4 regions of the Buttiauxella sp. BIGb0471 genome follow, and region 3 is predicted to be linked to each of the others. Evidence: predicted binding sites of a transcription regulator. Region 3 holds the regulator's gene; each other region holds the start of a gene.
What was found. Region 3 encodes CRP, which controls carbon source genes, mostly activating them, when cyclic AMP is high. Its sites were predicted from a motif close to ATGTGANNNNNNTCACAT; they were not measured.
Positions count from the first base shown of each region.

Region 1 (2,183 bases), on a different contig from region 3:
CACTTCAGTGGCGCTAAACATCGCCGGGAAGTGGGCATCAGCAATCAAGGGTTGCAAAGCGGCTTGCAGTGAAGCCGGGAGTTGTGCGAGAGCAGCCTGAAAACGTGAGCGCATGGATCGTAGCCTCATAACAAGTAATTGAATCGTAGTTTACGGTTCTGTATGGGCTTTATATGTGATCTTTCTCTAATTACAAATGCAACTTATGAAATAAAGAATGAAATTGCGCGATCTCTCGCAAGTTTTAACCAAATACAGCCAAAATCACCGGGAATAAGAATGGGGCAACCAGCGACGTAATAATGCCGCAAATCACCAGCGCCAGTGAGCTGAATGCGCCTTCCTGGAAATCCAGTTCAGCACAACGCGCAGTCCCAAGGGCGTGAGAGGCAGCACCCATCGACAGGCCGCGCGACGCTTTGGTTTTAATACCCATCAGATTCAGAATGCTATGGCCAAATACCGCGCCAAGAATCCCCACGAAAATCACGCAGACGGCGCTAATTGCCGGGATGCCGCCGATACTGCCGCCCACCGCCATGGCAATCGGTGTTGTGACAGACTTAGGCAAGATTGACGCGGCGATTTGTGGTGTAGCACCCATTAATAATGCAACGGATGTACCGGTAATCATCGCTACCATGCTGCCAATAAAACAGATGGTGATAATGGATTTCCAGCGTGCACGAATCTGGTGAAGCTGTTCATACAGTGGGAACGCGAGGGCAACTACCGCCGGTTGTAGCAAATCGTTCAGCACTTTACTGCCAGCGAAATAGTGATCATAGGGCGTGCCGGTAAACACCAGAATAGGGATGATAACAATCATCGAAACCAGTAACGGGTTCAGCAGCGGTGACTTATAACGCATTCCGATTTGGCGGGCGAGAAAGAAGGTCACCAGCGTTAAAGGCAAAGACCACCAGATATGATGCATCATTTTGTTTCACCCTCGCTTTCACCCACGACTTTACGTTCTCCGTGTACCAAATGAGAACTCCAGCTCACGATAACTAATACCACTAAGGTACTGATAAAGCAGGAGACAACCACGGGACCAAATTGCTGTTTTATCACATCCACATACTGCATGACGCCCACACCAATCGGCACAAAAAGAAGCGCCATATAACGAATCAGCAGGTGGCAACTTGGTTTAACCCATTTCGCTGGCAGGATTTGCAGAGAGAGCAAAACAAACAGAATTAACATGCCGATAATGCTGCCAGGAATGGTGATCGGCAACAGCGAGGCAATAGCAATGCCCACATATAAGCATATGTAAATTAATACAAATGAACGCAGGTACTGCCAAATTACGGTGAGCGAATTACGCATGGTGATGACCCTTTAAGAAACGCATTCATCATACAATTAAAGCTGAAAATGTGCTACCGATCACATCATGAATTATGAGCATACCAAATATTCCAAATTGGAACGTTCCAGAATGTTTTGGGCAATCTGCCAAATCCCATTTTGCAGGCATAAAAAAAGCGACCCGTAGGTCGCTTAGTTATGCTCGAAAGGTTCGATTAGTTCAAACGTACCGGCATACCGGAACGGTTCAGAATCGCCTGATCCAGCACGGTGCTGTCAACGTCTGGCTGAGCGGTAATGGCAGTCACGTTGCTTTTCAGCGCGATTGGCACGATCTCAGTTGAGTTGAACTGCTCTTCAGTCGTGGACAGTGGGTTATGCACTTCTACATAGCGCGTACCATCTGGCTCAACGGTGGCTTTCACCGGTTCGTTGATGAACTGAACGCGCGTACCGACTGGCACTTTCTCGAACAGGAATTTGATGTCTTCGTTACGCAGACGCACACAACCGTGGCTCACACGCAGGCCGATACCAAAGTTGGCGTTGGTGCCGTGAATCGCATACAGACGGCCAATGTACAGCGCGTACAGACCCATTGGGTTGTCCGGACCGGCTGGAACAACGGCTGGCAGCGGCGTACCGGCAGCAATATATTCTGCGTGCATTTTCGCCGTTGGTGTCCAGGTCGGGCCTGCTTTCTTACGTTCTACCTTAGTAGTCCAGTTCAGCGGAGTATCTTTACCCAACTGGCCGATACCGATTGGCAACACGATAACGGTGTTGGTGCCAGCCGGGTAGTAGTAAAGGCGCATTTCAGCACTGTTAATCACGATACCTTCATGAACGGTATCCGGCAGAAT
Region 1 covers NZ_JANUEU010000001.1:387,499-389,681, forward strand. The annotation lists gene cdd (cytidine deaminase) at 1-114, opposite strand, end outside; gene M2371_RS01820 (CidB/LrgB family autolysis modulator) at 245-940, opposite strand; gene M2371_RS01825 (CidA/LrgA family protein) at 937-1,338, opposite strand; gene ldtB (L,D-transpeptidase) at 1,536-2,183, opposite strand, start outside.
Region 1: M2371_RS01825 (CidA/LrgA family protein) is a predicted target of CRP. The motif match lies at 1,387-1,404, and genes of this name have one in related genera.

Region 2 (2,183 bases), on a different contig from region 3:
TTTCCCTTCTTTAACTGGTACGTTCAAATCTGCACGGATCAGAACGCGCTTACCAGCCAGATCCAGATCGGTCATCTTAATTACAGACATGGTGAATCCTCTCGTTGATTCTTAAAGTTTTGCGAACGCATATGCGCTCTACCTGAAACCACTTGCGGCCATGACTAACGTCGTGTCGAGCATTCGGTTAGCAAAGCCCCATTCGTTATCACACCAGACTAGAGTTTTAATCAGATGTTGCCCACTGACCCGGGTTTGTGTGCCGTCAACAATGGCACTGTGCGGATCGTGGTTAAAATCAGTCGAGACCAACGGTAATTCCGTATAGTCAACTATACCATGAAATGAATCCCGTGCTGCTTTTTGCAGCAACTTGTTGACTTCATTGGCATTAACTGCATTTTTCACCGTCACGCTTAAATCGATTGCCGTAACGTTAATGGTCGGAACACGTACCGCAATTGCTTCAAAACAGTCGTCAAATTGCGGGAAAATACGTGTGATACCAGCAGCAAGACGCGTATCAACAGGAATAATAGACTGGCTGGCTGCACGGGTGCGGCGCAAGTCCGGGTGATAGGCGTCGATAACTTGTTGATCATGCATGGCGGAATGAATCGTGGTGACTGTGCCCCACTCAATACCCCAGGCATCATCAAGCAATTTGATAATTGGAATGATGCAGTTTGTGGTGCAGGAAGCATTGGAAACAATGCGATGTTCAGCAACCACACTTTCATGATTCACACCGTAAACAACGGTGGCGTCGAGGTCGTTACCGCCTGGATGGGAGAAGAGGACTTTTTTGGCACCGGCTGCCAGATGCGCTTCACCGTCTGCACGGGAGCCAAACACACCGGTACAATCCAGCACCACATCAACACCCAGTTCACGCCACGGTAAATTTTCGATTTCCGGTTCGTGCAAAATGCGGATGGTGTCATCACCGACCCATAACTGGCTGCGTTCCTGACGCACGTCCCAGGCGAAGCGACCATGGCTGGTGTCGTATTTCAACAGATGCGCCATACCCGCAGCATCAGCCAGTTCATTGATTGCCACGACGGTAATTTCCGCACGGCGCCCGGATTCGTACAATGCACGTACCACGTTGCGCCCAATGCGACCGAAGCCATTAATTGCTATGCGAACGGTCATATCTCTCCTGCCAGAATCCCTGAGACTAAGTGGCTGACAGAGTAATCCAGCTGTCGCCTGAGGGGAATCCTCGCACTCTCGAAACTGCAATTGTTTGCTCAATTGTCGAACATTCATTCGACTGAAACGCTTCAGCCATGTTAAGCGATAAGCGGAATAAATGGAACGTTACCCCAGTACAGGCAACCGATCTTCTGACGCAGGTCACATTTTTGATGGAATAACTGCAACGACAAATGTGCAAAGGACGAATAATAACCAGGCAGGATCAAGCATGATGGAAAAGGCCGGGCCGTTTTAAAGACCCGTGCCCATATCAGCTTCGATGATAGCCGCCCTGATCGTCCATATGTAACTGCATATCTGCGGGCTGGCTGTTTTCCAGCACACGCAATACATTCGGCCCGTCAGTCGCCTGGAAAAAGGCTTCGGCTTGTTCCCGGGTCAAACCACCACGCACTTTTCTGCCAATCAGGCGCTCTGAGAGCATGTCAGGTGCAGCTGAAATGAAGACTGAGTAATCGCAAAGTTCGCGTAGGGCTTGCCATTCTGGCTGATTGAGCAGCAACCAGTTTCCTTCAACCACCACAATCGGCGCTGTTACCGTAATCGCGTTTTCCACCGGATCGTGCAAATTACGATCGTACTGCGGCCAGTGGCTTTCGGGCTTATGCAAATCGCGCAACGCATCCGTCAGCTTCTGCACATTAAAGGTCTGCGGCGCACCTTTATGCTGTTTGAGGTTGAATGCCTGTAGATAATCGTTGTAGTGATGGAATCCGTCCATCGGCAACGCCTGAATGGCGGGCAATACAGAATCTTGCGCGCTCAAATATTCCCAAAATGCCACCAGCGTCGATTTTCCGGTTCCCGGCGGGGCTGCTAAAAACACCACCAGTCTGCGGCTTAACCGCTTTTGTTTTTCGGCTAACTGTTTAAGCAACGGCTTATGCAACGCATCGACTTCTTCGTCGTTAAAATGGGCATGCGTCTCTAATCCATTTATTATCAATGTGACATTCACC
Region 2 covers NZ_JANUEU010000003.1:336,510-338,692, forward strand. The annotation lists gene pgk (phosphoglycerate kinase) at 1-90, opposite strand, end outside; gene epd (erythrose-4-phosphate dehydrogenase) at 139-1,158, opposite strand; gene M2371_RS12300 (nucleoside/nucleotide kinase family protein) at 1,475-2,182, opposite strand; gene M2371_RS12305 (MltR family transcriptional regulator) at 2,179-2,183, opposite strand, start outside.
Region 2: epd (erythrose-4-phosphate dehydrogenase) is a predicted target of CRP. The motif match lies at 1,351-1,368, and genes of this name have one in related genera.

Region 3 (2,183 bases):
TTGCTGGTAGCAGACCGTGATCAGGTCAACGGCTTTTTGCTGCCGCTCCAGGAGCGGAGGCAGCGCTTTTTCAGGGTCGGTATGCTGCGTGAGCATCCCGTATTTGGCTTCGCAGTAATCCGCCAGTTGGCGATAGAGCAAGCTTAATGATTCGCGCAGTGGCTGCTCGCGCCACATCCAGAACCAAAACCAGTTAAACACGCCGTACCAAATTGTACCGCTGACATACAGCAGCATTGGCTTCCAGATGGGCATATTCCCCGCCATGCTGAGTGTAAAGATCGCGGCAATGAGTGAGGCGGGAAGCAGACGAGCATGCAGGGAGCTGATTTCTGCTGTGACGCCCAGCAATAGCGCCATCACAGCCAATATCACCGGCAACGGCACGGAGGTATAAAGCAATAAAAGCTGCATGATCAAACTGCTGACGGCAAACAGGCTACCGCCGACGATCAGGCGTTTGAAGAAGCGTTTATGGGGAGTATCAAGCCCTGCAATGTTGCAGCAGGCAGGGACTAAAGAGAAAAGCAGGCCGGACTGGAGATTGCCAAAGAGCAAACCTACTGCCACCGGAAGGCACAGCACCAGCGTTTGCCGCAGTGCGTAGTTAACTTCAGGATGGTAGATCAGTCTTCGCCACATAAACCCTTCTTACTTAAAGCTGCAGCGGCGTTAGCTGCGTTCATCCACCCGAATTACTTACTTGAGTAAGCTCATCGGGATGAACTCACTTGCTGCCTTGCTGCAGCTTCAATTAATCGGGTTTCGGATTTAGTTTTTTAGAGACAAAAAAGGCGTGTTATGAAGCAACACGCCTTTTTTGAGACGGAGATTAACGAGTGCCGTAAACGACGATCGTTTTACCGTGAGCAGAGATCAGATTTTGATCTTCCAGCATTTTCAAGATACGACCAACGGTTTCGCGAGAGCAACCCACGATCTGACCGATTTCCTGACGGGTAATTTTAATCTGCATACCGTCCGGGTGGGTCATTGCATCAGGCTGTTTAGCCAGGTTCAGCAGTGTCTGCGCGATACGACCAGTCACATCCAGGAATGCCAGGTTACCGACTTTCTCAGATGTCACTTGCAGACGGCGAGCCATCTGTGAAGACAGGCGCATCAAAATGTCTGGATTGACCTGAATGAGCTGGCGGAATTTTTTATATGAAATTTCAGCCACTTCGCAGGCACTTTTAGCACGAACCCAGGCACTACGTTCCTGACCTTCTTCGAACAGCCCTAACTCGCCAATGAAATCGCCCTGATTCAGATAGGAGAGGATCATTTCCTTGCCCTCTTCATCTTTGATCAGAACAGCCACAGAACCCTTGACGATGTAATACAACGTCTCAGCCTTTTCACCCTGGTGAATCAGTGTGCTCTTCGATGGATACTTATGAATGTGGCAATGGGACAAGAACCATTCGAGAGTCGGGTCTGTTTGCGGTTTGCCAAGCACCATGCGCGGTTATCCTCTGTTTTATAACTGGCTACCAACGACAGGACGCTAAACATCCTGTCTGGCGTTGCAAGTATTAGAATATTCCCCACCTTGGGGAGATGGCATGCAAGTCATTCTTGCTGCCTGTAATTAGTGATGTCCTCTGCATACATGCATAACGTCAATGTATCGATGTTGCATCTGGATTGTTTTAGCATAGCTTTTGACAAGTGTCTCCTATTGTCTCGTTTCAGCTTGACGCAGGTCGCCTTCCATTGCCAGATTTGCTGAATCTGCGTACTCTGAAAGACAATTTTTTCAACGGGAGAAGCAACATGCAAGCACGAGTGAAGTGGGTTGAAGGGTTAACCTTCCTTGGGGAGTCCGCTTCTGGACACCAGATTCTGATGGACGGTAATTCTGGCGATAAAGCACCCAGTCCGATGGAAATGGTTCTGATGTCCGCTGGTGGTTGTAGCGCAATCGACGTGGTTTCTATTTTGCAAAAAGGCCGCTACAACGTGACTGATTGCGAAGTGAAACTGACCTCCGAGCGCCGCGAGGAAGCGCCGCGTCTGTTCACGCATATTAATCTGCATTTCATCGTGACAGGCAAGGAATTGAAAGATAATGCAGTTTCGCGTGCGGTAGACTTGTCTGCTGAGAAGTACTGTTCCGTTGCGTTGATGCTGGAAAAAGCCGTAAACATCACCCATAGCTACGAAGTGATTGAAGGCTA
Region 3 covers NZ_JANUEU010000004.1:14,934-17,116, reverse strand. The annotation lists gene M2371_RS13970 (YccS/YhfK family putative transporter) at 1-642, opposite strand, end outside; gene crp (cAMP-activated global transcriptional regulator CRP) at 833-1,465, opposite strand; gene M2371_RS13960 (OsmC family protein) at 1,780-2,183, shown strand, end outside.

Region 4 (2,183 bases), on a different contig from region 3:
CCGGTTGCGCCACGGTTGCCGCGGAACACTTTATCCGACATCCAGCCACACAGCAGCGTCCCTGGGATCCCGGCGTATTCATAAAGGAAATAAGCCCAGGAAGATTTATCCAGCGCGAAGTGCTTCACTTCTTTCAGATACGTTGGCGACCAGTCGAGAATGCCGTAACGCAGCAAGTAGACAAAAACGTTCGCAATGGCGATGTACCACAGCAGGCGGTTAGGGAATACGTACTGCATAAAAATCTGTTTAGCCGTCAGTTCCTCTTCCGTTTTTTCGTTGTAATCGTCCGGATAATCGTTTTTGTACTCTTCAATGGGCGGCAAGCCACAGGATTGCGGGGTGTCGCGCATTAATGCAAAAGCAATCAGCGCCACCAGAATCGCTGCAAAGGCTGGCATATAAAGAGCTGCGTGCCAGTCGTTAAACCACGCCATCCCAAGTAAGAACAGCAACGGCGGCAAGCCACCGCCCACGTTATGGGCGCAGTTCCAGACAGAAACAATTCCGCCACGCTCTTTCTTCGACCACCAGTGAACCATGGTGCGCCCGCACGGCGGCCAGCCCATGCCCTGGAACCAACCACACAGGAACAACAGCACGAACATTACCGCGATGCTGGATGTCGCCCATGGCACAAACCCCATAAATAGCATCACGGCTGCCGCCAGAATCAAACCGGCGGGTAAGAAAACGCGTGGGTTCGAGCGGTCAGAGACTGACCCCATGATGAATTTTGAAAAACCGTAGGCGATAGAAATACCGGAAAGCGCGAAACCTAAATCCCCGCGCGAGAAACCTTGCTCAATCAAGTACGGCATCGCCAGAGTGAAGTTTTTACGCACCAGGTAATAGGCGGCGTAACCGAAGAAAATCCCCATAAAGATTTGCCAGCGCAGGCGTTTATAAGTTGGGTCAATGTGCTCGCTCTCACGCCGTGGCTGGTGTGCGGCAGGTTTGAAAATGCTTAGCATAAATGCCTCCGTGGCAGGGTTTATAAGCCATGTTCATTTGCGAGCGCATGTTAAGGATTATCGGCGTGAGTTAGTGTGAAACACCCCACAACATATTACATTTTTATTACAAACTATCGAAAAGGTGCATAACATCACACTTTACTTTCGATTTATGCTCGAATTTGCTCGATATCAAACATTTTAAAATTGATTTGTGGCTCAATTGTGTTCAAGAGAATTTTTCAGGAGCAGAGCATGGCGACGGGACGCAAAGAGAGGGATGTCATTATTATCGGCGGTGGCGCAACCGGTGCGGGAATTGCCCGCGACTGCGCCCGTCGCGGGTTGCAAACGCTGCTGCTCGAAAGACACGATATCGCCACCGGGGCGACGGGGCGAAACCACGGCTTACTCCACAGCGGCGCGCGGTACGCCATGACGGACAGCGAATCGGCCAGAGAATGCATTGAAGAAAACCGCATCCTTAAACGCATTGCTCGCCATTGCATCGAACGCACAGACGGCTTGTTTATCACCCTTCCCGAAGACGATTTATCTCTCCAGAGTATATTCATCGCCTCCTGCCAGGACGCGGGAATTGATGCTCAGCGTATCGAACCCAAAGAAGCATTACGCCTGGAACCGGCCGCAAACTCTGAATTGATTGGTGCGGTGCGCGTGCCTGATGGCACCGTCGACCCCTTCCGCCTGACCGCCGCCAATATGCTGGATGCCAGAGAGCACGGCGCTGAAATTCTCACCGGCCAGGAAGTCACTGGCCTGATTCGCAACAGCGATCGAATTTGTGGGGTGCGCGTCTATAACCACCAAACCCAACAGCAGCACGATTTATACGCAAGCGTAGTGGTGAATGCGGCCGGGATTTGGGGCCAGCGCATCGCGGAATATGCTGATTTGCGGGTACGAATGCTGCCCGCAAAAGGCTCGTTGCTCATTCTTGGCCATCGCATCAATAACATGGTGATCAACCGCTGCCGCAAACCTGCTGACGCCGATATTCTGGTGCCCGGCGATACCATTTCACTGATTGGCACCACCTCCACGCCCATTGAATACGACCAAATCGACAATATGCGCGTCACGCCGCAAGAGGTCGATATCCTGATTCGTGAAGGCTCAAAACTGGCACCAAAACTCGCGGCGACGCGTATTCTGCGCGCTTACGCAGGAGTGCGCCCGCTGGTAGCAAGCGACAACGATCCGACC
Region 4 covers NZ_JANUEU010000002.1:161,131-163,313, reverse strand. The annotation lists gene glpT (glycerol-3-phosphate transporter) at 1-974, opposite strand, end outside; gene glpA (anaerobic glycerol-3-phosphate dehydrogenase subunit A) at 1,212-2,183, shown strand, end outside.
Region 4: glpT (glycerol-3-phosphate transporter) is a predicted target of CRP. The motif match lies at 1,048-1,065, and genes of this name have one in related genera.